Regions from separate parts of the Streptomyces sp. TS71-3 genome, predicted to be linked through region 2. Evidence: riboswitches for the same ligand, from Rfam matches in the RefSeq annotation. Region 2 holds a riboswitch; each other region holds the start of a gene.

Region 1 (10,125 bases), 1.0 Mb from region 2:
CTCGGCGTGCCGGATCAGATGCAGAGCGATCCGAACGTTCCCGCATCGCGTCTCGCACTCCGCCTCCACCGCGTCGAGCCACGCCAGGAATTCCAACGGCGCGTCAGCGCGCCTTGCGTAGGTGCGGGCAGCGACCATACGCTCGACCGCCTCGTCCCTGCGGCCGTCCCAACCGGGTATGAAGGCCGTGTGCGCGAGCACCGCGGCGCCGAGCAGCGCGTCATCCGCCTCGCCGGCAGCTTGCAGGGCGCGTAGCAGGGTCTCTCCGGCACGGTGCGGATCCTGCATGTCGAAGAACTCGATACGCCCCGCCAGCAGGTAGGACTCGGCAACCGCCGCCGCAACCGACTGGCGAACGGCCCCTGTCGTTTCGGACAGGACCCCGCATCCGAGTGCTGCGTGCGCGACGACCGCCGGGTGGAGTGTCGCCGGTGCCACGCTCCAGTAGAGACGCCTGTGTGAGCGCGCTACCGCCTGAAAGTCCTGTGCCACGGTGGCGGGTTGCTGTGCCGCATGGGTTCGGGAGGGCACCGCCACAAGGCCGACCGCCGCCGCCGTACCCGTGACGAGCGCGCGTCGCACCTGGTCAGGAGCGCCATCCGGGTGGCCGAACCCGAGTACTTCCATGTCCTGGCCGAGCACCCGCACCAGACGTTTTTGAATCTCCGGCTGCGGCCACGGCGGATTGGCCGACTCCCATCGGCGCACCTGCCGGACCCCCACGCCCAGGGCGTCGGCGAGGGCCTGCTGGGAACGGTAACCGGCGGCGATGCGGGCGGACCTGAGATGCGTGTTACTGCCGGGGCGGGACACAGGGAACCTCCATGCGAAGCCTGGAGGTTCCCTGTGTCACAGCGAAGTCCTGCCGACTCCGCGGAAAGACCCGATCGAGGGATCAGAAGTCCTTATTCAGACCGCTAGAAGACCCATATAAGTCCTTTCAACCGGACCGCAACAGGGCCAGCCTTGTCCTCACATCGCCCGTCCAACGCCGCGAACCGGCACACCACCGCACAGCCGGGTGTGCGACCCCGAAACGCGGCCTCAGGAGTTCAACGTGACCCAAGTCGGTGCCCGGTCCCGCCACCCCGATCCGCTGGACATCGAGTCGATGCGCGCGACGGCGGGCAAGCTTTCCGCCGGTGACGTGCCGTTCCCTCGATTCGACGATCTCGACGACTGGCTTCTGCTGCTGCGCGGCCACCTGACCCTCCTCGTTCCGGAGGTGGAGGGAATGGCGCGGGCGCTGCCCGAGGAACATGCCTCCCGCGTGGCCGCGCTGACCGCCGTCGCGAACACGCGCGTCCGCCTTGCCGCTTCGCCGGGGCCGGGACTGGTATCCGCAACGCGGCACGCCCGGGAACTCGCCGAGTACCTGGACGCCCTGTGCGACCACCACACCGTCTTGACCGCCGAAAACGCAACGGAGAACCGCACGTGAGCCTCATGTTCTGCGTCCGCTGCGACCGACCCATCCGGCAGGGCGAGCCCTACGACACCCACGTTCACCACGGCGCGACCGGCGCCGGGACGACCAACTACTCGCACAAGCGGTGCCCGGCACCGGACCAGTCCGGGTCGGCACCGTGTGCCCGCCGGCAGGCGGCTGCGACCATGGATCCATGAGTGCCGAAGAGCGTGTCATGGGGCGGGCCGTCGTACTGGACGAGGTGGGGCAGCCCACCGTGCTGCGGGAGTTCCCGGTGCCCGAGGCGCCGCCCGGGGGTGCCGTGGTGGCCCCCGGGTACGGCGGGGTGTGCGGGACCGATCTGCATCTGCAGCAGGGGCACCTGCCCGTGCCCACCCCGCTCGTGCTCGGCCACGAGGGACTGGGCACCGTGCGCGAGCTGGGGTTCGGGCTGACGCACGACGCGACGGGCGCGCGGCTGAGCGAGGGCGACGCGGTGATGTGGGCGTCGTCGATCGCGTGCGGCGAGTGCCCGCCGTGCCGGCTGCACCGCGAGCCGACGCTCTGCGAGAACCGCCGCACCTACGGCGTCAACCGCTCGATCGCCGACGGCCCCGCCCTCTCCGGCTCCTGGGCCGACCACATCGTGCTGCAAGGCGGAACGACACTGGTCCGCGCCCCCGGCGACGTGCCGCCGCTCGCCGCGATGGCGCTGGCCTGCGCGGGGCCCACCGTCGTGCACGCCCTGTACGAGCGGCGCCCGGTGCGGCTGGGGGAGACCGTGGTGGTGCAGGGCAGCGGTCCTGTGGGGCTGGCCGCCGCGGCGTGCGCGCAGCTCTCCGGCGCGGGGCGGGTGATCATCGTCGGCGGCCCGGCCCAGCGGCTCCGGGTCGCCGCCGCGGCCGGCATCGGCGACGTCCACCTGAACATCGTCGATGACAACGACCCCGACGCCGTCCTCGCCGAGGCGCGCGCGGCCACCGGGGGCGCCGGCGCCGACCTGGTGATCGAGTGCGCGGGCGTCCCGGCGGCCGTCGCCCAGGGGATCACGCTGGCCAGGCGCGGCGGCGCGTACCTGGTGATCGGCCAGTACACCGACGCCGGCGACACCGTGCTCAACCCGCACCAGATCGTCCACCGCCAGCTCGACGTGATCGGCTCCTGGGCCTTCTCCGGCGCGCACCTGGTGGAGTACGTACGGCTCCTGCCCGCGCTCACCGCCCGCTTCGACCTCGCCGGCCTGGTCACGGCGTTCCCGCTGGCCGAGCACGCCCGCGCGCTGGCGGCGGTCGCGGACGGGTCGGTGATGAAGGCGGTGCTGACGAGCTGAGCCGCGGGGCCGGCGGCGCACCGAAAACGCGTGGTCCCCGGCCACCCGGCTCGGGCACCCTGCCCGCATGACGGACACTCCCCGGCCCGCGCGGCCGGCGTTCCTCCCCGGGCTCGAACTCTCCCGCGCCTTCTACGCCGAGGCCGTCCGCCCGCTGCTGGACGAGGCCGTGCCGGGGCTCGTGCACTCGGCGGCGCGGCTCGGCACCGGGTCCGACGTGCTGGGCTTCGACACGGAGCGGTCGGCGGACCACGACTGGGGGCCGCGGCTGCAGGTCTTCCTCCGTCCACAGGATGTGGACGCGCACGGGGCGCGGCTGTCGGCGGTGCTCTCCGAGCGGCTGCCGAAGACGATCCGCGGCTATCCGACGCACTTCGGCGCCACCGAGGAGGCGCATGTCCGGGTCATGCGGATGACGGACGGGCCCGTCCAGCACCGGGTGGACATCGTCTCCCCCGGCGACTGGCTCACCGGCGCGCTCGGCTTCGACCCGCGCGAGCCGATCGGCCTGGCGGAGTGGCTGACCACGCCCGCCCAGCGGCTCGCCGAGGTGACGGGCGGGGCGGTGTTCCACGACGGGCTCGGCGAGCTGGAGCCTGCGCGTGCCGCGCTCGCCTGGTATCCCGAGGACGTCTGGCGGTACCTGCTGGCCTGCCAGTGGCAGCGGATAGCGCAGGAGGAGGCGTTCGTCGGCCGGTGCGGCGAGGTCGGCGACGAGCTCGGCTCGGCCGTCGTCGCGGCCCGGCTGGTCCGCGACCTGATGCGGCTCTGCCTGCTGATGGACCGCCGCTACCCGCCCTACGGCAAGTGGCTGGGCAGCGCCTTCGCCCGCACCGCCGCCGCGCCCCGGCTCACCGCCGACCTGACGGCCGTGCTCGCCGCCGCCGAGTGGCAGGCGCGGGAGGCGCACCTGTGCCGGGCCTACGAGACGGTGGCCCGCGCGCACAACGCGCTCGGGCTCACCGCACCGCTCGACCCCGCCGTCCGCCCCTTCCACGACCGGCCGTTCCAGGTACTGGACGCGGGACGGTTCCGGGCGGCGCTGGCGGACGGCATCGTGGACCCGGCCGTGCGCCGGCTGCCCGCCACCGGGGGCGTCGAGCAGTTCGTGGACGGCACCGACGCCCTCGGCTCGGACGACGTCCGGTCGGCTCTCCGCGTCCTCTTCGAGTGAGGGGGCCGGGCAGCAGTGAGGGGGCCGGTCCCGGCTGCGGGAGTCGGTCCCGGGTGACGGGTTGCCGGTCCCGGGTGCGGGTTGCCGGTCCCGGGTGCGGGTGTCGGTCCCGGGGTCAGAACCCGCGGAAGACGCCGTCCTCCTCCGCGGCGTCGACGAACTCGCTCCAGTCCATGTTGGCCAGGGAGATGTTGTTCTCGATCGACCACAGCTCCTCGGCTATGACGCGCAGCTCGCCGTGATCCCCCTCCCCTTCGTCCTCGTCCCAGTACCGCAGCACGGTGAGCAGCGGCATCCCCGGCGCCGTGAGGGCGGTCCTGTCGGCGACGATCAGCAGGCGCTTGTCGGGCGCCAGCGCGAGGAGCTGCTCCGCGGTCAGGTCGCCGTGGTCGGGATCGTCCACGACGTGGACGTACGCGAGGAAGTCGTCCTCGCTCGGCGTCTCGACCGCCGTCCGCAGCGCCTGCCAGGCCGCCTCGTCGGAGAAGTCGGTGCGGATCAGCAGGGTTTCGTCCGTCTGCGGCAAGCTCTTCAACACGATCTCTCCCTCAGTGCGCACGGCGACTCAACGGGCCGGCCCGCGCCGGCCCGTCGCACCATCTGAGAGGGAAGGTATCCGCCGGGTCGGACAGTCCGGCTCAGGCAGCCCAGCTCGGAGCCCGGCTCGGGCAGTCGCCCAAGCCCTCCGCGCTCACCCGTCCTACGAGCCCCCGGCCCCCTCCGCGTCCTCCGTGCCCTCCTCCAGTGACGCCTCCGCCTCCAGGAACGCCTCCCGGAGGGCCGCGAGGACCGCCGGGTCCGGCTTGGACCACATGCCGCGGGACTCTGCCTCCAGGAGGCGTTCCGCGATGCCGTGCAGGGCCCAGGGGTTGGCGTCCTGGAGGAACGCGCGGTTCTCCGGGTCCAGGACGTACGTCTCGGTGAGCTTGTCGTACATCCAGTCGGCGACCACGCCCGTCGTCGCGTCGTAGCCGAAGAGGTAGTCGACGGTGGCGGCCAGCTCGAAGGCGCCCTTGTAGCCGTGCCGGCGCATCGCCTCGATCCACTTCGGGTTGACCACCCGGGCGCGGAATACCCGCGAGGTCTCCTCGGTGAGGGTGCGGGTGCGCACCGTCTCGGGGCGGGTGGAGTCGCCGATGTACGCCTCGGGGGCGTCGCCGGTGAGCGCGCGGACGGCGGCGACCATGCCGCCGTGGTACTGGAAGTAGTCGTCGGAGTCGGCGATGTCGTGCTCGCGGGTGTCGGTGTTCTTCGCGGCCACCGCGATCCGCCGGTACGCCGACTCCATCTCGGTGCGCGCCGGGCGCCCTTCGAGCCCGCGGCCGTACGCGTAGCCGCCCCACACGGTGTAGACCTCGGCGAGGTCCGCGTCCGTGCGCCAGTCGCGGGAGTCGATGAGCTGGAGCAGGCCCGCGCCGTACGTGCCGGGGCGGGAGCCGAAGATGCGGGTGGTGGCGCGCCGTTCGTCGACGCCTGCCGCCAGGTCGGCGCGGGTGTGGGCGCGCACGTGGTTCTGCTCGTCCGGCTCGTCGAGGGAGGCCGCCAGCCGTACCGCGTCGTCGAGGACGGCGACGGTGCCCGGGAACGCGTCCCGGAAGAAGCCCGAGATGCGCAGGGTGACGTCGATGCGGGGGCGGCCGAGGTCGGCGAGCGGCACCGGCTCCAGGCCGGTGACCCGCCGCGACGCGTCGTCCCACACCGGGCGCACCCCGAGCAGCGCCAGCGCCTCCGCGACGTCGTCGCCCGCGGTGCGCATCGCGCTGGTGCCCCAGAGCGACAGGCCCACCGACGTCGGCCAGGCGCCGCCGTGGTCGGCGCGGTAGCGCTCCAGGAGGGAGTCCGCGAGGGCCTGGCCGGTCTCCCACGCGAGGCGGGACGGGACCGCCTTCGGGTCGACGGAGTAGAAGTTGCGGCCCGTCGGGAGCACGTTCACCAGGCCGCGCAGCGGCGAGCCTGAGGGGCCCGCGGGCACGAAGCCGCCGTTCAGGGCGTGCAGGGTGCGGTCCAGTTCGTCGGTGGTGGCGGCGAGCCGGGGCACCACCTCGCGGGCCGCGAAGAGCAGGATGCCCGCGACGGCCGCCGGTTGGCCCGCGGACACCCCGGGGACGGCCGCCTCGTCCCAGCCCGCGTCCTCCATCGCCTGGACGAGCGCGCGGGCACGCTCCTCGGCGGCGTCGGCCGCGCCGCGGGTCGCCGCGGACTCGTCGAGGCCGAGCGCCTCCCGCAGGCCGACAAGTGCCTCGCTGCCGCCCCAGATCTGCCGGGCCCGCAGGATCGCGAGCACCAGGTTGACCCGGTCGGCGCCGGCCGGCGGCGCGCCCAGCACGTGCAGGCCGTCGCGGATCTGCGCGTCCTTGATCTCGCAGAGCCAGCCGTCCACGTGCAGGATCAGGTCGTCGAAGCCCTCGTCGTCCGGGCGGTCCACGAGGCCCAGGTCGTGGTCGAGGCGGGCGGCCTGGATCAGGGTCCATATCTGGGCGCGGATCGCGGGCAGCTTCGCCGGGTCCATCGCGGCGATCTGCGCGTGCTCGTCGAGGAGCTGTTCCAGGCGGGCGATGTCGCCGTAGGAGTCCGCGCGGGCCATCGGCGGCACGAGGTGGTCGACGAGGGTGGCGTGCGCGCGGCGCTTGGCCTGGGTGCCCTCGCCCGGGTCGTTCACCAGGAACGGGTAGACGAGCGGCAGGTCGCCGAGCGCGGCGTCCGGCGCGCACGCCGCGGACAGGCCCGCGTTCTTGCCGGGCAGCCACTCCAGGTTGCCGTGCTTGCCCAGGTGGATCACGGCGTCGGCGCCGAAGCCGCCGTCCGCGGCGCGCGCTCCGAGCCACCGGTAGGCGGCCAGGTAGTGGTGCGAGGGCGGCAGGTCGGGGTCGTGGTAGATCGCGATGGGGTTCTCGCCGAAGCCGCGGGGCGGCTGGATCAGGATGAGGACGTTGCCGTGCCGCAGTGCGGCCAGCACGATGTCCCCGGCGCCGTCCGCGCCGTCCGCCCCGGCCCGGCTGCGGTCGACGAACATCTCCCCCGGCGGCGGCCCCCAGTGCCGCTCCACCGCGCCGCGCAGCTCCTCGGGGAGCGTGGCGTACCAGCGCCGGTAGTCGGCGGCCGGGATGCGGACGGGGTTGCGGGCCAGCTGCTCCTCCGTCAGCCAGTCCTGGTCGTGGCCGCCCGCGTCGATCAGTGCCCGGATCAGCTCGTCTCCGTCGCCGGAGGCGAGCCCCGGCACGGCGGGGGCGCCCGTCTCTGGGTCCGGCTCGCCGAGATCGTACCCGTCCTCCACCAGCCTGCGCAGCAGCGCGACCGCGGAGGCCGGGGTGTCGAGGCCGACGGCGTTGCCGATCCGGGAGTGCTTCGTCGGGTACGCCGACAGGACCAGCGCGAGGCGCTTGTCCGCCGCCGGGATGTGCGCGAGGCGCGCGTGCCGCACGGCGATCCCGGCGACCCGCGCGGCGCGCTCCGGGTCGGCGACGTACGACGGCAGCCCGTCCTCGTCGATCTCCTTGAACGAGAACGGCACCGTGATCAGCCGCCCGTCGAACTCGGGCACCGCGATCTGGCTCGCCGCGTCGAGCGGGGAGACCCCTTCGTCGTTCTCCTCCCACGCTTCCCGCGGGCTCGTCAGGCAGAGCGCCTGGAGGACCGGCACGTCAAGACCGGCCAGCGCGCCCGCGTCCCACGCGTCATCGTCCCCTCCCGCCTGCGCCTCGGCGGGCCTGCTGCCGCCGGCGGCGAGCACGGTCGTGACGATGGCGTCGGCGGCTCGCAGCTCGTCGATGAGCTCCGGTTCCGGGGAGCGCAGGGAGGCGACGTAACGGGGGAGGGGGCGGGCGCCGGCGTCCTCGATCGCGGTGCACAGCGCCTCGACGAAGGCGGTGTTGCCGCTCATGTGGTGGGCGCGGTAGTAGAGGACGGCGACGGTGGGGGCGGGGGCCGCTCCGGTTCCGGTCGACGGGGCGGTTCCGGTCGCCGGGGTGCCGGGGGTGCGGGGCGTGCGCTCCAGCGGGCCCCAGGTGGGGGCGGGCGCGGGCGGTTCGAAGCCGTGGCCGGTGAGCAGGACGGTGTCGGAGAGGAACCGGGCCAGCTGCTCCAGGTTGCCCGGGCCGCCGTGCGCGAGGTAGGCGTGCGCCTCGGCCGCGATGCCGATGGGAACCGTGGAGGCGGCCATGAGCTGGGCGTCCGGGGCCTGCTCGCCGGTGAGGACGACGACGGGGAGCCGGCGGACGGCGTCCCCCTCCGCGCCGGAGTCCGCGCCGCCCGCGCCGAGGAGCAGGTCGAGCCCGTCCTGCCAGGCGCGGATGCCGCCGAGGAGGCGGACGACCACGAGGTCGGCGCCGTCCAGGAGGGCGGGCAGGTCACCGAGGGGCAGCCGGGTCGGGTTCGCGTACCGGTACGGGACGGGGCCGGCGGCGGCGCGGGCGCTGAGCAGGTCCGTGTCGGAGGTCGACAGCAGCAGGATCATGCGGGGCCTTCCTCGGGGTGTCCACGCCCCGGGTGGTCGTGAGGACGGCGGGAGTTCCTGACTCACCCGGCCCGGGGTCACCCCGGACCGCGCTCACAGTGGCGGGACCGCGCCGGATTCACACCGGCTTCCTCCCTCGGACCCTCATCAAGGGCCCGCGCCGTCTCGGTCACCCGAATGGTACGGGGCGCCGGGGCACCTGCGGTGGGCTCTTCCCGGCCCGCACCCTCACCGCCGTACTCGCGACCCTGCGGCCGGGTCCGTCGCGCGGCCTCTTCGTCCCGCCCTTACCGGGGCCGAACAGCATGCTGACAGCTCGCTGACATGGAGGCGCCATTGTCGTGCGCGACCGCTCTGACCACGAGAAGGGCCCCGTATGAAGTCTGGTCGAACGCCACCGCCGGGGAGGACGACCGTGCCTGGGATCCGCCGGGCCGACCCCGCCTGCCGGACCGACCGCGCCCGCCGCGCCCGCGGTGCCCGCCGTGCCCGCGGCCTCGGCATCGCCGCCGTTCCGCTGGCCGCGGTCGGCGCCCTCCTGCTGGGGGGCGTGCCCGCCGCGGCGGTCATCGGGGGCCCTGGCGCCGGTGATCCGTACTTCCCCGACGACGGCAACTCCGGTTACGACGTGACGCACTACGACGTCCGTCTCGGCTACGACCCCGCACACCCCGGCCACCTGGACGGCGACACGACCGTCTCGGCGCTGGCCACCGACGACCTGGACCGTTTCGACCTCGACCTCAAGGGCTTGAAGGTCGCCGAGGTCCTCGTCGACGGGCACCCGGCGCGGGCGGTGGAGCGCGCGGGCGACCACGAGCTGGTCGTCACGCCCTCCGGGCGGCTGCGCCGCGGCCAGGAGTTCACCGTCCGCGTCCGCTACTCCGGCAAGCCCGACGCCGAGGGCTGGCATACCCTTCAGGACGGCGGCGCCGACGCGCTGGGCGAGCCGCACGGGGCGAGTTCGTGGTTCCCGGGCAACGACCACCCCTCCGACAAGGCGACCTTCGCCCTGACCGCCACCGTCCCCACGGGCTGGACGGCGATCGGCAACGGCAGGCCGGGGCCGACCACGGTCGACGGCGGGCTCACCACGTACCGGTGGTCCGAGGACCGGCCCATGGCCACGTACCTCGCGACGGTCGCGATCGACAGGTTCACGGTCCAGAGGTACTCGCTGGCCGACGGGACACCCGTCGTCGACGCCTACAGCCCGGGCGCGCTCGTCGATCCCGGGACGCCGAAGCTACAGGCCGAGGTGATCTCCTTCCTCTCCTCGGAGTTCGGGCCCTACCCCTTCGACTCCGCCGGCGGCATCGTGGTCAGCGGCCTCAGCGATCCGAACGCGCCGATAGACCTGGAGACGCAGGGCCGGCCCACCTACAGCGGCGGCATGTTCGACGCCTCGATGGCCCACGAGATCACCCACCAGTGGTTCGGCGACAGCGTCTCGTTCAGTGACTGGCGCGACGGGTGCATCGCCGAGTGCGTGGCGCAGTACGCGAACCAGCTCTGGAACGAGCACGAGGGGATGGATCTCGACGCCGACTTCTACGAGGCCGTCCTCAAGGACAACCTCGACGATCCGTCCTTCTGGAACGTCCCGCTCTACGACGCCGGTGCGGGCCACGAGTTGGATCCTGCCCTCTACGACAAGGGCTCGCTGATGATGCACGCGCTGCGGCGCACCGTGGGCGATGCGGATTTCTTCGCGACCCTCAAGGGCTGGACCTCCCGGTACCGCTACGGCAACGCGTCCT
Region 2 (10,125 bases):
CGCGGGCTGCTGTGCGGTGGAACCACCTCCGACGGCGCGAGCGCGGCGCGCGCCGTCCACCTGCTGCGTGCGCACGGAGTCGACCCCGCGGCCGCGGCCGGCATGCCCAAAGCCACCGGCGGCATGCCACACCAGGCGATGAGCCTGATTCCCTCGAACGGCATGCTGGCCGCGCACGCCGCGGCGGCCCTGTCGCTCGGTCTGCTGCTCTGGCGGGTCGAGCTGGCTGTCTGGGCGCTTGCGGTGCTGCCCGTGGCCGTGGCGCTCCCCCGCCTGTTCTCGGGCGCCACGGTGCTGTCGGCGAGCCTGGCCGGTGCCGCCGACGCGGCACGCCGCGCCGCGCGTCTCGCCCGTCCGCCGGAGAAGGCCGGGCACGCCGGATCGACCGATGTACGGCACCATCTGGTCCGGCGCGGGCCGCCCGCCGCTCACTGCCCCGCCTGAAACACCTCACCTCCACGCCTGACGCAGCGGCCGTCCCGGTCCGCCGTGCAGGTGCCCACCGGCTCGGGACGGCGCTAGGGCACGCCCCTGCGCCCGTCCGCGGGACGTCGGCCCGCGCACCCGCGGCCGCACCGGGCTGGGGGGCAACGACGCGTCCGGGGACCAATGAGCGCCGGGCGCCGACCGTCGTTCCCCCCGCCGGTGCTCCGGCGCCCGCGCCGTCCTGTGCCGGCCTCCGGTGCTCCGCCGCCCCGGCAGGCTTCGCGGCGGCCACGGCTGCCACCCGGCGCCGGCGATGCGTGGAGACCGTGTACGGGCGGCGCCCCACTCCTTCTTCTTCAGGAGGCCGGTCCTTCCTAGGGGACCGGCCAGACGACCAGATCCAGGCGATGGCACCCGCGCCCGCGCGGGCCTCGTCGCACCTGCACGCAAGGACTCATTCCCATGCACACGCATCGACACCTCGCCGCCGCCGGTCTCGCCGCCGCAGCGGCACTGCTGCTGACGGGCTGCGGAGGCGATTCGCCCGGCGACGGCCGCCCGGCTGTCGTGACCTCGCCGTCCGCGTCGGCGCCGGCCGGCCCGGTCGCGTTCGACACCCCGTTCGCCAAGCCCCGGCTGGTCCTCACCGACCAGGACGGCAAGCCCTACGACCTGGTCCGGCGGACAGCCGGGCGGCCCCTGCTGCTCTACTTCGGCTACACCCACTGCCCCGACGTCTGTCCCACCACGATGGCCGACCTCGCGGGCGCGCTCCAGCGGCTCCCGCACGGCACCGCCCGGCCCCAGGTCGTCTTCGTCAGCACCGACCCGGACCGCGACACCCCGGCCGCGCTGAAGAAGTGGCTGGCCTCCTTCGACCCCCGCTTCATCGGACTCACCGGCGACTTCACCGCCGTGCAGAAGGCCGCCAGGAGCGTCGGCATCGGCGTGCCCCCTCCCGAGCGGCACGCCGACGGCACCGTCACCGTCAGCCACGGCGCCGAGGTCCTCGCCTTCTCCCCCGGCGACAACAAGGCGCACGCCATGTTCCCCTCCGGCACGTCCATGCGGACGTACACCACCGATCTCCCCCGCATCCTCCGAGGAGCCTCGTCATGAGCCGCCGTACCGCAACGACCGCGGCCGTCGCCGCCCTGGCCCTCGCGGGAGCCGCCGCGCTCAGCGGCTGCTCGGGCAGCTCGCCGGCGGCCGCGGAGGACGCAGCGCCGCACCTGGAGGTGTCGGGTGCGTACGTGCCCCGGCCTGTGCTGGCGGACACCGCCACCGCCTACTTCACCGTCCGCAACACCGGCGGAACGGACGACCGGCTCACCCGGGTCACCAGCGACCTCGCACCGATGGTCACCCTGGACATCACGGCCGACAACACCATGCGCACGGTGAAGTCGCTGCCCGTACCCGCGGGCGGCACCCTCCACCTGCGCACCGGCGGCAACCACCTGATGCTGATGCACCTGAGGGACCGGCCCGCCGTCGGCGACACCGTCACGCTCCACCTGACCTTCGCCACCTCGGCACCCGTCACCGTCAAGGCACCCGTCAAGCCCGCCACCTACCAGCCCGCGAACTGATCCCACCGCCGCTGGGGGTGCCCCCGCGGCACCCCCAGCGGCCCGGGATGGAAAGGAGGCCCCGTGAACCTCGCCACCGGTGTGTCCGGCGCCGACGGCACGCCGTCCATGCACGGCATGAACCGGTCCGGCATGTCCGGGCCCATGTGGATGCCCCAGGACCCGCCCACCCTCGGCCGCCTGCTGGCCTGGCACCCTCAACCGGTCCCCATCGAGCCGGTGCTGTGCGCGCTGGCCCTGCTGCTGTACGCGGCCGCCGTGATCCGCCTGCGGCGGCGCGGCGATCCCTGGCCGCCCGGCAGGACCGTCGCCTGGACGGCCGGCGTGCTCACCGCCGCGGCCGTCACCTGCACCGAAGCCGGCGGCTACGGCATGGTGCTGTTCAGCGTCCACATGGTCCAGCACATGGTGCTGTCCATGCTCACGCCGGTCCTGCTGCTGCTCGGCGCGCCGGTCACCCTCGCGCTGCGGGCCCTGCCGGCCGCACGGCACGGTCGCACCGGGCCCCGCGAACTGCTGACCCGGCTGCTGCACAGCAGGGCCGCCCGGGTCGCCTCGTCCGCGTTCTTCACCCTGCCCCTCTTCATCGCCAGTCTGTACGCGCTGTACTTCACCCCGCTGTTCGACCGGGCGATGAGCAACTGGCCGGGCCACGAGTGGATGCTGGCCCACTTCCTCGCCACCGGGCTGCTGTTCTTCTGGCCCATCATGGGCGTGGACCCGGCCCCGCGACGCCCGCCCCATCTCATACGGATGCTGGAGCTGTTCGTCGGCATGCCCTTCCACGCCTTCTTCGGCATCGCCGTGATGATGGCCGGCACGCCTCTCGTCGGCTTCTTCAAGCACCCGCCCGCGGGCTGGCACGTATCCGTCCTCGCCGACCAGAACGCCGCCGGCGGCATCGCCTGGGCGTTCAGCGAGGTCCCCACCCTCCTGGTCCTGCTGGCGCTGGTGGTCCAGTGGGCCCGTGCCGACCAGCGCACCGCCACCCGCCACGACAGGCGGGCCCGCCGCGACGACGACGCCGAACTGGCCGCCTACAACGCCTACCTCGCCCGCCTCGCCGCCGCCGACCGCGCCACGAGCCGGTGAGAAGGACCGGACGGCCCCCCGTTCCGCAGCCCGGCGGCGCGCACCGCCTCCGGTGCGGACGCGGGGGCGGTGCCAGCCGGCCGGGGCGCCGGCCGCTTACGTGGCCTGATCCTCAGGCCGCACCCGCGCGGCGCCGCCCGAGGGGACGGGTTCGTCACCGTGCAGCAACCCGTGACGCAGCACCAGCCGGCGCCGTACGAAGGGGCCGACCACGTCCTCGGCGTGCGTGATCAGCAACAACGCCGTCCCATGCTGGTCGCTCTCACGCACCACATGGGCGAGGACCCTGCGGGCGGTGACGGCGTCGAGGGCCGAGGCCACCTCGTCACAGACGAGCAGGGCCGGCCGGGCCGCCAGCGCACGGGCCAGCGACGCGCGTTGCAGTTGACCTCCGGAGAGTGCGCCCGGGCGCCTGCTGAGGTCGCCGGGGTCCAGGCCGAGCTTCCGGGCCAGGGCGGCGGCCTCGGCGAGCGCCTCGTCGCGCGGGCGGCCCCGCAGGTGGTGCGCGGTGTCCGCGATCTGGCTCAGCACGTCGCGGAACTCGTCGAAGGAGGCCCTGCTGTCCTGGTGCACGTACTGCACGGCCCTGAGCTGCTCCCGGCTGCGGTTCTCCAGCGCGACCGGCAGTTCCCGGCCCCGGTGGAGCACGACGCCGCCGGTGGCGGGGGTGAGCCCCGCGAGGGCCCGCCCCAGGGTGGTCTTGCCCGCACCGGAGGCTCCGGTCAGTGCGGTGCGGCTGGCGGGCGGAAGGACGAGGCTGACCGGCTGGAGCCGGGGACACGCCGCACCCCGGCCCGCCACCGCGAGGCCGCGTACCTCGATGCCGCGTTCCGCTAGGGTGCGCGGTCCGGCCGCGTCGGCGGGGCCGCGCGGCGCGCGGCGGTACTCGCGCAGCAGCGGGTGGTTCGACCCGGTGAGGACCGTCCGGGCCGGCCCGGTCTCGACGATCCGGCCGTGCTCCAGCACGGATATGTCGTCCGCGAGCTCTGCCACCAGCCGCATGTCGTGGGTGAGCAGGAGCAGCGCGGTGCCACCCGCGGTCACCTGGCGCAGGCGTCCGGTCAGGACCGCCGCGGTGTCCGCGTCGAGCCCGCTGGTCGGCTCGTCCAGGACCAGCAGGCGGGGCCGGGAGACGAGGGTGGTGGCGAGGGCCATGCGCTGCTGCTGCCCGCCGGAGAGCTGGTGGGGGTAGCGGCGCAGCAGCGGAGTGTCTTGGGGCAGTCCGGCGGCGTGCAATGCCGCGTTCACATCGCGGTGGCGGTCGCCGCGTCCGCGTCGCCTGCGCCGGTCGTCGGAGGGGTCCGATGAGCTTGCCAGGGCCGCGAGTTCGTGGAGGGTGCCTCCTACCCGCCGTACCGGGTCGAGGACGGACGCCGGATCCTGCGGGAGGTGGGCGACCCTGCCGCGGCGGATCCGCCGGCGCCGGGCTTCCGGAAGGGAGAGCAGGTCAGCGCCCTCGATCCGGGCCTCGCCGCTCAGCTCGACGCCTTGCCGGGTCAGGGCGAGCGCCGCGAGGCCCAGGGTCGTCTTGCCGCTGCCGGAGGGCCCGATGAGGGCCAGGGTGCGGCCGGGAGCGAGGTCCAGGTCCACGCGGTCCAGGAGCACGTGGCCCGCGGTGGTGCGCGCGCTCAGCCCCCGGCAGCGGAGCAGGGCGGGAGCGGCGGAGCCGGCCGCGGCGCCGTGGTGGTCCCGTGGTGTGCCACGAGGCGGCCGTGCCGAGGAGCCGGTGGTGGCGGGTGATCCGGTGGCAGCAGCGGAGGCCTGCTCCCCGGCCACTTCGGCGGAACCTCCGCGGGCCTGCTCCCCGGCCGTCCCGACCGTCTCGCGGGGCGGCCCCGACGCGGGCCCGCGACTCCTGCCGAGCAGCCGGTCCACGCCGAGGTTCGCGCCCACGCACACTGCGGTGAGCAGCCCGGCCGGTACGAGGACGGCAACCGGCTGGAGGAAGAGCGCGTCGGTGTTCCGCTCGATGAGCACCGCCCAGTCGCTCGCGTCGGACGGCAGGCCGAGCCCGAGGAAGTTCGCGGAGGCCAGCAGGTAGAGGATCAGCGCGTACCTGCTGCCGGCGTCCGTGGCCAGGGGCCCGAGCGCGCAGCGTGCGACGTACCGGATCTCGATGTGGCGCCGGGGCACGCCCTGCTGGCGCATCGCCTCCACCGCCGTACGGCACCCCGGGGCGAGGGCCGCGGCGCGCACGAGCCGCGTCACGGCGGGGAGTTGGACCAGCGCCGCCGCGGCGACCAGGCTGCCCCGGTCGCTGCGTCCGGCGGCCGCGAGGCTCATCAGCAGGAGCAGGGAGGGAAGGGCGAGCAGCAGGTCGAGCCCGCGCATCACCGCCTCGTCGGCCCAGCGGCGGCGGGTGCCCGCGGCGTACAGGCCGAGGGGCAGACCCACCGCGTAGGCGGCCAGGAGGGCGGCCGTGGTCATGCCGATGACGGAGCGGCCGCCGGTGAGGACGAGCGCCAGCACGTCGCGTCCGAGGACGTCCGTGCCCAGCGGATGCCCGGTGCCGGGCGGGAGGAAGGGCGCGGCTCCCGGCGCCGTGGAGCCGGCGAACAGTGGCCCGGCGAGCGCGGCCAGCACGGGCGCTCCGAGCAGGAAACACACCAGCACGTCCACCGTGACGGCGCCGAGGCGCCCGGCGGGACGCGGGGCGGAGTAACGGCCGCTCATGCCCGTCCCTCCCGGCGGGGTGTCAGGCCCCGCACGGCGAGGTCGGCGCAGAGGTTCACCACGACGGCCGTGATCGCGAACACGAGCGCGTATCCCTGGACGGCCGGCATGTCGCGGTCCTGGACGGCGTCGACGAAGCCGGTGCCGAGCCCTCCGACGGCGAACAGCGACTCCACCACGACCGTTCCACCGAGGAGTCCGTCGACACACCGCGCGAACTGCTGCACGGCCGGCGCGAGGGTGCCCGGAAGCAGGTGCCGTAGGAGGATCGTCCGTTCGGGCACGCCCAGCAGTCTCAGGTGCGTGGCGACGGGGCCGTCGCGCTGCTCCGCGATGCCGATGCGGACCTGCCGCGCGAGGTCGCAGAGCTGGCGGCAGACCAGCACCGTCACCGGAAGGATCAACACCGCCGGCCGGGTCAGCACGTCCAGGCCCATGAGGCCGGCCGCGGTGGCGGGAAGCGCGCCCAGGTCGAGGGAGAGCCACGCGGTCAGAAGGAGGCCGAGGACGAATTCGGGCACGGCGTGCAGCGCGATCGCGGCGGCGCTCAGGCCCCGGTCGGCCGCCGACCCCTCGCGCAGGCCCGTGAGGACGCCGAGGCCGAGCGCGAGGGGGACGAGCAGCGCGAGGGCCGTGGCCGCGAGCACCGCCGTCGCCGCCAGCCGGCCGGCGATCTGCTCGGTCACCGGCATGCCCGTCACCAGCGAACGGCCCAGGTCGCCGTGGCAGAGCGCCGCCAGCCAGTGGACGAACCGCTCGGCCGCCGGACGGTCGAGCCCGAGTCCGGCGCGGGCCAGCGCCGCCTGCTGAGGGGTGCCCTGCTCCCCCAGCACCGCGTCCACGGTGTCGCCCGGCAGCAGGGACGTGAGAGCGAAGACCACGACGAGGACGACCGCGCACTGCACGGCGGCGAGACCCGTCCTCGTGACGGTGTAGCGGAGCACCGTCCCGCCGGCGTCAGGAGAGGCGGGCCCGGTCGAACCGGGCCCAGTCGCAGGAGTTGGGCGGCGCGGCCCGCAGCCCGCCGACCGAGTCGGCGTGGCCGACGATCCAGTCGCTGAAGGCCCAGACGAGCTGTCCGTCGTCCTCGCGCGCCAGCCGCTGGGCACGGGCGAGCAGTTCGAGGCGTACCGCGTCGTCCCGGGTGCCGGTGGCCTGGGCGATCAGCCGGTCGAAGGGCTTGGAGCGGTAGCCGGTGAGGTTGTCCGAGGCGCCGGTGACCAGCCTGGACCGCAGGTGGGTGATGACGGGGAGGGTGGCGGTACGGCTCTGGGCCGCCACGCCCTTCGTCTTGATCTCGCCGAAGTAGGTGCCGGCCGAGCGCGTGTGGGGCGTCACCTTCAGGCCGATGTCGCTGAGCTGGTCCGCGATCAGCGAGGAGGCGTTGCGCCAGGACGGGTCGGCGTCGCTGGTCTCCAGCGGAACCGCCAGCCCCTCGGCACCGGCCTCCTTCAGCAGGGCCCGGGCCCGGTCCACATCGCGTTGACGGGGTGGCAGGGAGTCCGGGTAGCCGTGCAGGCCCATGCCGAACAGGTCGTTGCCGGGCGTGCCCCGGCCGGAGAGCGCGACCTCCACGAGGGCCTTGCGGTCGAGGCCGAGGGTGAACGCCTCGACGAGCCGGTGGTCGTCGAACGGCGCGCGGTTCAGCCGCAGCAGGATCGCCTGCATGGTGCTCAGCCGCGTCTGGAGCAGGCTGACGCCCTTGCGCCGGGTCACCTGCGCCGCGGAGGCCCCGGACAGGTCGTGGGCGTAGTGGACCTGGCCGGAGAGCAGCGCGCCCAGCCGGGCGCGTTCGTCGTTGACGGGCACGAACTCCAGCTCGTCCATGTGCGGGCCGCCCGACCAGTGGTCGCGCCACGCGGTGAACAGCGCGTTGCCGCCGGGCCGGAACGAGCCGTAGCGGAAGGGGCCGGAGCCGATGGGACGGGTGAAGTCGGTGGTGCCCGCGGGCACGATCTCGGTTCCCGGGGCGCCGAGCGCGGTGGGGAACTCGAAGTCGGGGTCCTTCAGCACCAGGGTCAGGTCGCGGCCCTGGGCACGGCTCGCCTCGAAGTCGACGGCGGCGAAGAGCTGCTGGGAGACGGCGACGGTGGCGGGGTCGGCGATGCGGCAGTAGTTCCACAGCACGTCGGCGGCGGTGACGGGTCTGCCGTCGTGGAAGCGCGCCTCGCGCAGATGTATGTGCCAGCGGGTGCCCGAGCGGTCGCTCTCCCATGACTCGGCGAGCCGGCCCTGCACGGACATGTCGTCCTTGTAGGTGAGCACGCTGTCGTAGAGGGCCTTCGCCCGCGCCTGGTCGATGAACAGGGGCACGGTGTGCGGGTCCAGGGTCTCCTGCGAGCCCCCTGCGCTGAAGGCGGCCCGCAGCCGGGACCGGCCGGAGTCCGGGCCGCCGTCCTCGCCGCCCAGTCCACAGGCGGCGAGGGTCGTGGCGGCCGCTGCCGCTCCGGCGCCGTACAGGAGTCGCCGCCGGCCGAATGACGATGTCATCGCTTACTGAGCCTTCCCTGCTCTCGGCCGGGTCCGGGAGCAGGGAGTGGAGCGGTGCCGGCGCCATGGGCGCATCGCTATCCCCTTCCCGGGGAGTCCACGCCCCGGACGGTCCGAAGAGGCGACGGGCCAGTCTCCTGGCTGCCGGATCCACGCTCGCCCCGCCTTCCAGCCTCACGGCCGTGGCGTGTGGGGTTCGCTCCCCGGTCACAGTGGCGGGACCGCGCCGGACTTCCACCGGCTTCCTGGCTCCCGTCGCCCATGTGTACGGCTCGCATTGTGCCAGAGGCTCCGACGTGCGGTGAGGGCCCGGCGAGGAACGGGGAGCCCGCCGCGCTCCCCTGCCGCCGGTGCGCATGAGAGGCACCCGCCGGTGCCGCCCCCCGGCCCACCTCTGAGGTCGGCCGGGAAGGGCGTGCGGTTCCCGGGACTCCGATCCCGACCGCGTGGGCCTGTTCACACACCGCGGCCGGGAACCTCGCCGGCCAGGCCACCGACTGCTGAACGAGACCGGCGATCCGCGGTCGTCGCCAACGCCACAGGGAGGGCCCGCCCCATGACCACCCAGCACACCGCTCCGGCCACCACCGGAACGTCAGGGGCGTCCTCGGGCACGGCTCCGCCAGGGGCCGTTCAGGAGGGGGACCGGCCGGCACGGAACGGCGACGGGCCCGACAGCGCCCGGCCCGGCTTCTGGAACGACCTCCGCCCGGTGATGCTCCGGCTGCACTTCTACGCCGGCGTCGTCATCGGCCCGTTCCTGCTCGTGGCGGCCGTCACGGGACTGCTCTACACGGTGACGCCCCAGCTGGAGTCCGTCCTCTACCACCACGAGCTGACCGTCACGCCGCATGGCTCCGCGGACCCCCTGGCCGACCAGGTCACGGCTGCACGCAAGGCCGTGCCGGACGGCAAGCTGGTGTCGGTCAGCCCGCCCCCGGGCCCCACCGACAGCACCCGCGTCGTCTTCGACGCGCCCGGCCTGCCGGACGGCTACAACGTGACGGCCTTCGTCGATCCGTACGACCACCACGTGCTCGGGACGCTGCGCACCTACGGGCAGTGGCTGCCGGCCCGCGCCTGGCTCGACAGCCTTCACCGCACCCTGCACCTCGGGAACTTCGGGCGGAACTACAGCGAGCTCGCCGCGAGCTGGCTGTGGGTCGAAGTGCTCGGCGGGCTCGCTCTCTGGCTCGGCGCACCCGGCCCGCGGCGGGGCCTGCACCGCGGGCTGCTGCCGCGCGCCGGACGGCCGGGCCGCCGCCGCACCCTCTCCTGGCACGGCACCGTGGGCCTGTGGGTGTCCGCGGGGTTGCTCGGCCTCTCGGCCACGGGTCTGACGTGGTCGGCGCACGCCGGCGCGAACATCGGCAGGATCCAGGACGCGCTGGGCGGCGGCACCCCCGCGGTGGCCGCCGGGCCGGCCGGCCCCGGCACGGGAGGCGGCTCGGCCCGTGACGTGGGAATCGACGCGGTGGCCCGGTCCGCCCACGAGGCCGGGCTGAGCGGTCTGCTCGTCATCACACCGCCCACCGAGCGTGGCGCGGCGTACGTCGTCGAGGAGAACACCAGGTCCTGGCCCGAGAAGCAGGACTCCGTCGCCGTCGATCCGGGCACGGGCAGGGTCATCGCGACGCTCAGGTTCGCCGACTACCCGCTTCTTGCGAAGCTCACCCGGTGGGGCATCGACGCTCATATGGGGCTCCTGTTCGGGCCCGTCAACCAGATCGCGCTGGCGCTGCTGGCGGTCGCGCTCATCTCCATGGTGCTGTTGGGCTACCGCATGTGGTGGCTGCGCAGACCCACGCGGACCGGTGGTCGGGCTTTCGGGCGCCCTCCGGTCCGCGGCGCG
Region 3 (10,125 bases), on a different contig from region 2:
GGCGCTGTCGTCCCGATCCCAGGCGCGCAGCCGCCAGCCGGCGCGCGCGGTGCCGCCGTGCAGCTCGATCAGCCCGGCCAGGCGTGCGGTGTCCCAGTCGGCGCGTGCCTGCTGGTGCGTCAGGCCCAGGTCCGCCGCGGCCCGTTCGACCGCCGCCCCCGACAGCGCGCCGGAGCCGTCGAGCGTGGCCTCTCCCCCGCCGGGCCGCACCGCCCGGTCGGCCCAGTGCGCGATGCGTACCGCTCCCGCGAGACCGCGCCGTGCGATGCGTGCCAGTTCCGCGGGCGCCGGGGTGCCTTCCGGCGGCGGGGGCGCCGGGCGGCGGAGGCGCCCGGCCGTCACCGCCTGGGAAGCGGTGGCCAGCGGCCGGGAGCGGACGAGTCGGAGCCTGGAGTCGCGCGGGGTACGGGACGTCACGGGAGCAGTCTTCCTGTTGACGGTCCGAATTCCCAAACGGAATGGCAAGAGGGGAAGAACTAAACGCTGGTGGGAAGGTATCTAACCGGGCCACACCCCGACTAACCGGAATGGACTGTTACCGGCCACTCCGGGCCCCGTCCCTGGGACTGGGCACGCCGCGCGGGGCCGAACGGCACCAGCGGGACACCGGACGCCCGTGTCAACGGAGCGCCGGCACGCTCCCCCACAGCGGGCTTGCGGACGGGCCGCCGGCACGATAGGGCGCCCGGCCCCGCACCCCGGTGCGTGCTCCCCGTACGGCGGGACCGTACGGGGGCCGCATGGAGGCCGGATCGGCGCCCTATGGAGGCCGGACCGGCGCCGTATGAGGGCCGTTCCGGAGCCGTAGACGGACCGCATCCGGGCGGTGCCGGCGCACGCCGTACTTACGTCAGCGGGACGAGGAAGCGCCGGAGCTGCTCTTCGTACTCCGCCGGATCGGCGTTCCACAGCGCGCCGTGCGGGGCGTGGCGCACGGTGTGCAGGCTGACGAGGGACGACAGGCGGTCGGCCAGCCGGAGCGACGGCTCCCAGGGGGCGATGGCGTCGTCCGGGCCGTGCAGCACGAGCGTGGGCACCCGAATCGCGTCGGGAGCGAAGACCGGCGGGACCCGCTCGGCGCCCCGTCCCCCGCGGCCCTCGGCGGCGCGCACCGCGAGCGGCAGCAGCAGGCGCGGGGTGCCGCGCGCGGCGGCGAGCGCGCGCACGGTGGCCGCCCAGTCGAGCACCGGGGAGTCCAGCACGAGGCCCGCGATGCGGTCGCGCAGCGGGGAGCGTGCCGCGGTGTGCAGGGCCATGGTGGCGCCGGTGGACCAGCCGTACAGGATGACGCGCTCCGCTCCCTTGCGTACGGCGTGTCCGAGCGCGGCGTCCACGTCCCGCCACTCGGTCTCGCCGAGGTGGTCGAGCCCGTCAGGGGAGCGGGGGGCGCCGGGGTCGCCGCGGTGGGCGGGGATGAGCACGGGGAACTTGTGGCGGTTCAGGAAGTCGAGGACGACCATGGGGTGTTCGCGCGTGGTGGCGAGGCCGTGCACGGCGATCACCCAGGTGTCGCGGGCCGCCGGGACGAACCAGGCGGGCAGCGGGCCCAGCTCGGACGGGACGTCGGTCTCGGTGTAGTCGAGGCCCAGCGCGGAGCGCGGGTCGCCGGTGTGCACCTGGGGGGTGAGCCACACCCTCGCGCCCGGTTCCAGGGTGCCGCGGGTGACGCGTTCGAGCCGGCGGACCACCGTGTCGGGGGTGTGCTCCGCCGCCTCGTCGAGGGGGCCGACGACCGCGTGGACGCCCCTGGCCGAGCCGTCGACGAGTCCGTACACCCCGGGCCGCCCGGAGGCGAAGCCGCGGGTGAGGGCGATCCGGTCGGCGGTGACGTCGTGCACGGTGAGTCTGGGCTCGGTGGGCAGCGGCCGGCCGGGGCTGATCCTCAGGGCCGCGCCGCCCGCCCACCGCCCCGCGGCGATCGCTGCGGCGCCGGCGCCCACCGCGGCGGTGACGGCGGCCGCGGCGGCACGCGCGGCCGTCGGTGTGCCCAGGGGCCCCGGGCGTGCCGCACGCGCCGCGCCGGCGAGGGCATGGGTGGCGGCCCGAGTCGTCCTCCCCGGTTCCGATGCGAGTGTTCTGGGGATGCGCACCGCTCCAGTGTCGGCGTCGGGACGGCCGACGGCCACCCGAATGCGGAGTCGGATCGCGAACGGTGGCCCGTGCGGCGGCCTGGCGCCCGGCCGGCGGTGCCTCAGCCCCGCCGTTGGCCGTAGCCCCGCAGCTTCTCCTGTACGGCGTCCAGTTGCCCGGTGGACAGCAGGCTCGGCGCCATTCCCGGCACCGCGCTCGCGGCGAGCCAGACGCGGCACATCCATTCGAGCTGGGCGGTGCGGTCGTAGGCCTGGTCGAGGGTGCTGCCGTAGGTGACGGTGCCGTGGTTCCGGAGCAGGCACCCGGTGCGGCCGTCGAGGGCTTCCAGCATGTTCCGGGCCAGTTCGTCGGTGCCGTAGAGGGCGTAGGGCGCGACCCTCACGGGGCCGCCCAGCGCGGCGGACATGTAGTGGACGAGCGGCAGTTCGGGGACGAGCGTGGAGACGGCCGTGGCGTGCACGGCATGGGTGTGCACCACGGCCGCCGCTGAGGTGGTGCGGTAGACCGCGAGGTGCATCGGCAGCTCGCTGGTGGGGGCGAGGGTGCCGAGCACCTGCCGCCCGTCGAGGTCGACGCCCACGGCGTCCCGCGGGGTGAGCCGGTCGTAGGAGACACCGCTCGGGGTGACGAGGACGGTGTCCCCGACCCGCACCGAGACGTTGCCGGAGGTGCCGACGACCAGCCCGTCGGCGACGGTCCTGCGTGCCGCCTCGACGAGCTCCGCCCACGCGCGGGCCAGCGCCTCGTCCTCCGCACCCTTGCCCGCGCCGTCGCCCGCACCGCCACCTGCGGCGTCCTCGGCGGCACTCCCACCCGGCTGCTGATCGACCATCTCGTCCGTCATGCCGACGATCCTGCCACCGCGCCGGCACCGGCACCGCTCGGGCATCGGCACGGCTCCGGCATCGGCACGACATCGCTATCGGTATCGCTATCGGCATCGGCATCGGCACGGAGGACCGCTGCCGCCGCGGGCAGAGCTCAAGGAGCTTTATCGATATATAAATCCACTGACCCGGCGACCTGGCGACCTGGCGGCACGACGACACCACCGCCCCGCACCCCGCCTCCCCGTGTGGGCCTGCGCACACTCTCCCGCCGCAGGTCAGCGGCTGGTTGACGGGATCTTCGGGGCATGGTGGACTGCCGGGGCCAAGTACGGCGGCAGGAGAGGAAGCCGGTGCGAATCCGGCGCGGTCCCGCCACTGTCACCGGGGAGCACTCCCCCACATCGGACGTCACGGCTCGGAGTACTCCCAGTGCCATCGAGGGCACCGGGAGAGGGCTGGAAGGCCGGGGGAACTGCGGATCCGGGAGCCAGGAGACTCTCGCCGTCGTCCCGTCGAGCCAGGGCGAGGACCCTGAGTGAGGACACACACCGATGCCGGGACGGCACGCGGCCTTCTCCCGACGCGGGGTCATATCCCCCGCCCCGCTCCCGGGCGCCGTGGGCGCCACCGCCGGACTCCTTGGCGACCTGCTGCTCGGCGACCCGCGCCGCGGACACCCCGTCGCCGCGTTCGGGCGCGCCGCGGGCGCCGTGGAACGCCGACTCTGGCGCGACCACCGGGGCTGGGGCGCCCTGCACACCGCGCTGTGCGCCGGCGGCGCCGTCGGCCTCGCCGCGCTGGCCGCCCGCGCCGCGCGCCGCTCCCCCGCCGCCACGGCGGGACTGACGGCCGCCGCGACCTGGGCCGTGGTCGGCGGCACCTCGCTGGGCCGCGAAGCACGCGCGATCGGCGCCGCGCTGGCGGCGGGTGACGTCGCGGCGGCCCGGCGGCGGCTGCCCAACCTGTGCGGCCGCGACCCCGAGGCGCTGGACAGCGCGCAGCTCGCCCGCGCCGTGGTGGAGTCCGTCGCCGAGAACACCTCGGACGCCGTGGTCGGCGCCCTGCTGTGGGGCGCGGTGGCCGGGGTGCCGGGCCTGGTGGGCTTCCGGGCCGTCAACACCCTGGACGCCATGGTCGGCCACAAGTCCCCCCGGTACCGCAGGTTCGGCTGGGCGTCGGCCCGGCTCGACGACCTCGTGGGCTGGCCCGGAGCCCGGCTGACGGCGGCCCTCGCCGCGGTGCTGGGCCCGGACCCGGCCGGCGCGGTGCGGGTCTGGCGGGCCGACGCGCACCGGCACCCGAGCCCCAACGCCGGGGTGGTGGAGGCCGCGTTCGCGGGGGCGCTGAGGGTGCGGCTCGGCGGTGCGCTGTCCTACGGGGGACGCGCGGAGCTGCGCCCGGTGCTGGGCGACGGAGGACGGGACGTGGCGGTGGCGGACGTCGAGCGGGCGGTGCGGCTGTCCCGGCGGGTGAGCTGGGGGGCGCTGGTCGTGCTGGTCGGCGCCCGGCTCGGACGGGCGGGAGTCGCCCGGGTGCGGTCCAGGGCCTGTCGTCAAACTCCCGTCGTTCGCACGGAGGGCGGGCCGCGCGGCGTCAGGTGGATTCTCTCGGCGTGCCGGGTGCAAGCCCTCGTACTGGATGTACTTGGGCTTACGCCCGGTGCGGCGAGAGGGCGTGCATGGCGCCGCGCGGCAGACGGGAGTTCGACGACAGGGCCTAGGGCCGTGCCCGGTGCCGTGTCAGGCGTCCTCCCGGCCCCCGCCGGCCCCGGAGCCGGGCCGCGGCAGGCCGCCGCATGAGCCACGGGCTGCTGGTGGCCGGCACCACGTCCGACGCGGGCAAGAGCGTGGTGACCGCCGGGATCTGCCGCTGGCTGGCGCGGCAGGGCGTGCGGGTAGCGCCGTTCAAGGCGCAGAACATGTCGCTGAACTCGTTCGTCACCCGCGAGGGCGCCGAGATCGGCCGCGCGCAGGCGATGCAGGCCCAGGCGGCGCGGGTGGAGCCGAGCGCCCTGATGAACCCGGTGCTGCTGAAGCCGGGCGGCGACCGGCGCAGCCAGGTGGTGCTGATGGGCCACCCGGTCGGCGAGATGAGCGCGCGCGGCTACCACGGCGGGCGCCAGGAGCGGCTGCTCGGCACCGTGCTGGACTGCCTGGACCGGCTGCGCGCCGAGCACGACGTCGTGATCTGCGAGGGCGCCGGGTCGCCCGCGGAGATCAACCTGCGCCGCACCGACATCGTGAACATGGGCCTCGCCCGCGCCGCCGGGCTGCCCGTGCTGGTGGTCGGCGACATCGACCGCGGCGGCGTCTTCGCGTCGTTCTTCGGCACGCTCGCCCTGCTGGACAAGGCGGATCAGAAGCTGGTGGCCGGATTCCTCGTCAACAAGTTCCGGGGCGACGTGACGCTGCTCGATCCCGGCCTCGACATGCTGCGGGACCTCACCGGGCGGTCCACGTACGGGGTGCTGCCGTTCCGCACCGGTCTCGGGATCGACGAGGAGGACGGGCTGCGCGTCTCCCTGCGCGGCACGGTCCGGGAGAGCACACCGGCGGGGCCGGTCGGGCAGGATGTGCTGCGGGTCGCCGTGTGCGCGGTGCCGCTGATGTCGAACTTCACCGATGTGGACGCGCTGGCGGCGGAGCCCGGCGTGGTGGTGCGGTTCGTGGACCGGCCCGAGGAGACGGCCGACGCGGACCTCGTGATCGTGCCGGGCACCCGCGGCACGGTCCTCGCGCTGCGCTGGCTCCAGCAGCGCGGCCTCGCCGGCGCGCTGGCCCGCCGGGCCGCCGAGGGCCGGCCGGTGCTGGGCATCTGCGGCGGCTTCCAGATCCTGGGCGAGCACATCGACGACACCGCGCGCGTCGAGTCCCGCGAGCCGTCCGCCGACGGGCTCGGCCTGCTGCCGCTGCGGGTCCGCTTCGTCCCGGAGAAGACGCTCGGCCGGCCGCGCGGGCAGGCGCTCGGCGAGCAGGTCGAGGGCTACGAGATCCACCACGGCGTCGCCGACGTGCAGGGCGGGGAGGCGTTCCTCGACGGCTGCCGGGTCGGCTCGGTGTGGGGCACGCACTGGCACGGCTCGCTGGAGTCGGACGGGTTCCGGCGGGCGTTCCTGCGGACGGTCGCGGCCGCCGCCGGCCGGCGTTTCGTGCCGGCTCCCGACACCGCGTTCGCGGCGCTCCGCGAGGAGCAGCTCGAACGCCTCGGTGACCTGATCGAGCAGCACGCGGACACGGACGCGCTGTGGCGCCTCATCGAGGAGGGCCCGCCGCCTGGGCTGCCGTTCGTCCCGCCGGGCGCGCCGTGACCGCGCCGGCGCCCGCCCCACGACCCCGCCCCTCGGCGTTCACCAGAAGGAGTGATCCCAGCGTGCAGACCCCCTACCCGCTCACCGCGATCGTCGGCATGGCGGACCTGCGGCTCGCGCTGCTGGTGAACGCCGTCTCGCCCGAAGTGGGCGGCGTCCTCGTGCGCGGCGAGAAGGGCACCGCCAAGAGCACCGCGGTACGGGCGCTCGCGGCGGTGCTGCCGGACGTCCGCGTCGTCACCGGCTGCCGGTTCAACTGCGACCCCGGCGCGCCCGACCCGCGCTGCCCGGACGGTCCCCACACCCAGTCGTCCGGCACCGCCCGGCCGACCCGGATGGTGGAGCTTCCGGTGGGCGCCTCCGAGGACCGGGTGGTCGGCTCGCTGGACATCGAACGGGCGCTCGCGGAGGGGGTGAAGGCCTTCGAGCCGGGACTGCTCGCGGACGCGCACCGCGGCATCCTCTACGTCGACGAGGTCAACCTGCTCCACGACCACGTCATCGACCTGCTGCTGGACGCCGCCGCGATGGGCGCCTCGTACGTGGAGCGCGAGGGCGTCTCCGTACGGCACGCCGCCCGGTTCCTGCTGGTCGGCACGATGAACCCGGAGGAGGGCGAGCTGCGGCCGCAGCTGCTCGACCGGTTCGGCCTGACCGTGGAGGTCAGCGCGTCGAGGGAGCCCGACGAGCGCGTCGAGGTGGTGCGCCGCCGGCTCGCGTACGACGCCGAGCCGGCGTCCTTCGCGGCGCACTGGGCGGATGAGGAGGCGCGCCTGCGGGAGCGGATCGCGGCGGCGCGCTCCCTGCTGCCCGAGGTGGTGCTCGGCGACGGTGTGCTGCGCCAGATCGCGGCGACCTGCGCGGCCTTCGAGGTCGACGGCATGCGCGCGGACATCGTGATGGCCCGTACCGCGAAAGCCCTCGCCGCCTGGGCCGGCCGCACGGAGGTGCTGCGGGAGGACGTCCGCACGGCGGCGCTGCTGGCGCTGCCGCACCGGCGCCGCCGCAACCCCTTCGACGCGCCCGGGCTCGACGAGGACAAGCTCGACGAGACGCTGGAGCAGTACGACGAGCCGGAGGAGCCGCAGCAGGCAGGGCAGCCGGAGCAGGACGGCGCGCCGGGCGACCCCGGTGACGACGGCACCGACGACGACCCCGATCCCGACGGCCCCGGCGACGGGGGCGGTGGCGGCGGCACGCCTCCCGGTGCCACCGGTCCGGACGGCGGGGGCCCGCCGCCACCGCCCGGCCGCAGCGAGGACGCGCCCCCGCCCGAGGCCGAGTCCGACGCGCCCGGCATCCCCGCCCAGAGCCCCCCGCCGGCAGGCGGCGCCGCCGAGCAGCCCGCGGTGCGGGCCGGTGAGCCGTTCCGCGCCAGGCTGCTGACGGTGCCGGGGCTCGGCGAGGGCGCGGCCGGCCGGCGGTCACGTGCGATCACCGAGCAGGGCCGCACCACCGGGGCACGGCAGCCGCGGGGCGCCCTGACGAAGCTGCACCTGGCCGCCACCGTCAGGGCCGCGGCACCCCACCAGCGGGCCCGCGGCCGCACCGGCGCGGGCCTGAAGGTGCGCCGCGAGGACCTGCGGCAGGCGGTGCGGGAGGGCCGCGAGGGCAACCTCGTGCTGTTCGTCGTGGACGCCTCCGGGTCGATGGCCGCGCGGCGCCGGATGGGCGCCGTGAAGGGCGCAGTGCTGTCGCTGCTGCTGGACGCCTACCAACGGCGCGACAAGGTGGGCCTCGTGACGTTCCGTGCCGCGGCGGCCGACGTGGCGCTGCCGCCGACCTCGTCCGTGGACGCCGCCGCGACCCGGCTGGACGCGCTGCCGACGGGCGGGCGCACCCCGCTCGCGGCCGGGCTGCTCCGTGCCCACGAGGTGCTGCGCGTGGAGCGGCTGCGGGACCCGGCGCGCCGGCCGCTGATGGTGGTCGTCACCGACGGGCGGGCGACCGGCGGTGCCGATCCGCTCGGCCGGGCGGGCCGCGCCGCGGGGCTGTTCGCCGCGGACGGCACCGCGTCGGTGGTGGTGGACTGCGAGACGGGGCCGGTGCGGCTGGGGCTCGCCGGCCGGCTGGCCGGGCAGCTCGGCGGCGCCGCGGTCAGCCTGGCGGAGCTGCGCGCGGACGCGCTGGCCGGGCTGGTCAGGGACGTCCGCGGCGCTGCGCGGGCACCGGGCGGCGCGGCAGCACCGCCGCCGCGTGTCCCGGGCGGGGCCGGGCCGCGTTCACCGCAGGCCCCGACGACCGAGGGCGCCGCGGGCGCCGACCGTATCCGTACCGATGGGAGGGCCGCGTAGTGCCCAAGGGACAGCCCGCCGTCGTCCCCGACGACGGCCTCACCACCCGCCAGCGCCGCGGCCGTCCGCTGCTGCTGGTGCACACCGGGCCCGGCAAGGGCAAGTCGACGGCCGCGTTCGGACTCGCGCTGCGCGCCTGGAACCAGGGCTGGCCGATCGGGGTGTTCCAGTTCGTCAAGTCGGCGAAGTGGCGCGTCGGCGAGGAGAACGCGCTGCGGGTGCTGGGTGCCTCCGGCGAGGGCGGCACGGTCGCGTGGCACAAGATGGGCGAGGGCTGGTCGTGGATCCAGCGCCCGGCGGTCGGCGACGCCTCGGGCCAGGAGACCAACGAGGCCCGGGTCCGCGAGGGCTGGGAGCAGGTCAAGCGCGACCTGGCCGCGCAGACGTACCGCCTGTACGTGCTGGACGAGTTCACCTACCCGCTGCACTGGGGCTGGATCGACACGGAGGAGGTCATCTCCGTCCTGCGCGACCGCCCCGGCACCCAGCACGTGGTGATCACCGGCAGGAACGCCCCCGGGCCCCTGTGCGACGTCGCCGACCTGGTGACCGAGATGACCAAGGTCCGCCACCCGATGGACACGGGCCAGAAGGGCCAGAAGGGCATCGAGTGGTGAGCCCGGGTCCCACCCCCCGGCAAGGCCACGGGGAACGGGTCGATCGACCACGGCCACGACAAGACCGACAGGCGACCACCGGCCACGACAACCGCGCGCCCCGAAAGGGGCGCGGGGAACTGCGCGAACAACCACGACGAACCCGCAACACCCCCACCCACCTCAAGGGGCACACCCCCAGGGGGCGCGGGGAACTGCGCAACCCACCCCAGCCACAACAAACCCGCCACACCCCCACCCACCCCAGGGGACACACCCCCAAGGGGCGCGGGGAACTGCGCACTCCACCCCAGCCACGACGAGACCGCCACACCACCACGCCCCCGAACAGTCACCCGCAAGGCCGCGCGCAGCGCACAAACGCATCCGGCACCCGAACCGGAACCGGAGCCCCCCGATGACCGCGGTACCGCGGCTGATCATCGCCGCCCCGGCATCCGGCAGCGGCAAGACGACCGTCGCCACGGGCCTGATGGCCGCCTACACGGCAAGCGGCCTCACGGTCTCCCCGCACAAGGTCGGCCCCGACTACATCGACCCGGGCTACCACGCGCTGGCCACCGGCCGCCCCGGCCGCAACCTCGACGCGTTCCTGTGCGGCACGGACCTCGTCGCGCCGCTGTTCGCGCACGGCGCCGCCGGCTGCGACCTCGCCGTCGTCGAGGGTGTGATGGGCCTGTACGACGGCGCCTCCGGACGCGGCGACCTGGCCTCCACCGCACAGGTCGCGACCCTGCTGAAGGCCCCCGTGGTCCTCGTCGTGGACGCCTCGGCGCAGTCCCGGTCGGTGGCCGCGCTGGTGCACGGCTTCGCGTCGTGGGACTCCACCGTGCGGATCGGCGGCGTGATCCTGAACAAGGTGGGCTCCGACCGGCACGAGGCGCTGCTGAGGGAGGCGCTGGACGAGTCGGGCGTGCCGGTGCTCGGCGCGTTGCGCCGCGCCGAGCAGGTGCGCACCCCGAGCCGGCACCTCGGCCTGGTGCCGG

Evidence for each region. Region 2 has a riboswitch for cobalamin ahead of Sm713_RS33190 (ABC transporter substrate-binding protein). Riboswitches for the same ligand answer to the same signal wherever they lie in the genome.
Region 1: it holds a riboswitch for cobalamin, as region 2 does, so the genes downstream of both, cobN (cobaltochelatase subunit CobN) here and Sm713_RS33190 (ABC transporter substrate-binding protein) in region 2, are expected to answer to the same signal.
Region 3: it holds a riboswitch for cobalamin, as region 2 does, so the genes downstream of both, Sm713_RS19510 (cobalamin biosynthesis protein) here and Sm713_RS33190 (ABC transporter substrate-binding protein) in region 2, are expected to answer to the same signal.

What each region holds. Positions count from the first base shown of each region.
Region 1 is NZ_BNEL01000003.1:1,083,912-1,094,036, reverse strand. Features, by position in the region: gene Sm713_RS29050 (helix-turn-helix transcriptional regulator) at 1-813, opposite strand, end outside; gene Sm713_RS29045 (DUF6415 family natural product biosynthesis protein) at 1,058-1,441, shown strand; gene Sm713_RS29040 (zinc-binding dehydrogenase) at 1,623-2,738, shown strand; gene Sm713_RS29035 (DUF4037 domain-containing protein) at 2,806-3,912, shown strand; gene Sm713_RS29030 (hypothetical protein) at 4,028-4,450, opposite strand; gene cobN (cobaltochelatase subunit CobN) at 4,613-8,365, opposite strand; cobalamin riboswitch at 8,396-8,543, opposite strand; gene Sm713_RS29020 (M1 family metallopeptidase) at 8,781-10,125, shown strand, end outside.
Region 2 is NZ_BNEL01000003.1:2,132,789-2,142,913, reverse strand. Features, by position in the region: gene Sm713_RS33220 (hypothetical protein) at 1-444, shown strand, start outside; gene Sm713_RS33215 (SCO family protein) at 889-1,545, shown strand; gene Sm713_RS33210 (copper chaperone PCu(A)C) at 1,542-2,018, shown strand; gene Sm713_RS33205 (cytochrome c oxidase assembly protein) at 2,136-3,110, shown strand; gene Sm713_RS33200 (ATP-binding cassette domain-containing protein) at 3,207-5,783, opposite strand; gene Sm713_RS33195 (ABC transporter permease) at 5,780-6,727, opposite strand; gene Sm713_RS33190 (ABC transporter substrate-binding protein) at 6,741-8,273, opposite strand; cobalamin riboswitch at 8,383-8,564, opposite strand; gene Sm713_RS33185 (PepSY domain-containing protein) at 8,830-10,125, shown strand, end outside.
Region 3 is NZ_BNEL01000001.1:4,812,140-4,822,264, reverse strand. Features, by position in the region: gene Sm713_RS19525 (hypothetical protein) at 1-417, opposite strand, end outside; gene Sm713_RS19520 (S9 family peptidase) at 846-1,991, opposite strand; gene Sm713_RS19515 (class II aldolase/adducin family protein) at 2,192-2,935, opposite strand; cobalamin riboswitch at 3,261-3,419, shown strand; partial or broken gene Sm713_RS19510 (cobalamin biosynthesis protein) at 3,473-4,444, shown strand; gene Sm713_RS19505 (cobyric acid synthase) at 4,717-6,228, shown strand; gene Sm713_RS19500 (putative cobaltochelatase) at 6,291-8,522, shown strand; gene cobO (cob(I)yrinic acid a,c-diamide adenosyltransferase) at 8,522-9,139, shown strand; gene Sm713_RS19490 (cobyrinate a,c-diamide synthase) at 9,537-10,125, shown strand, end outside.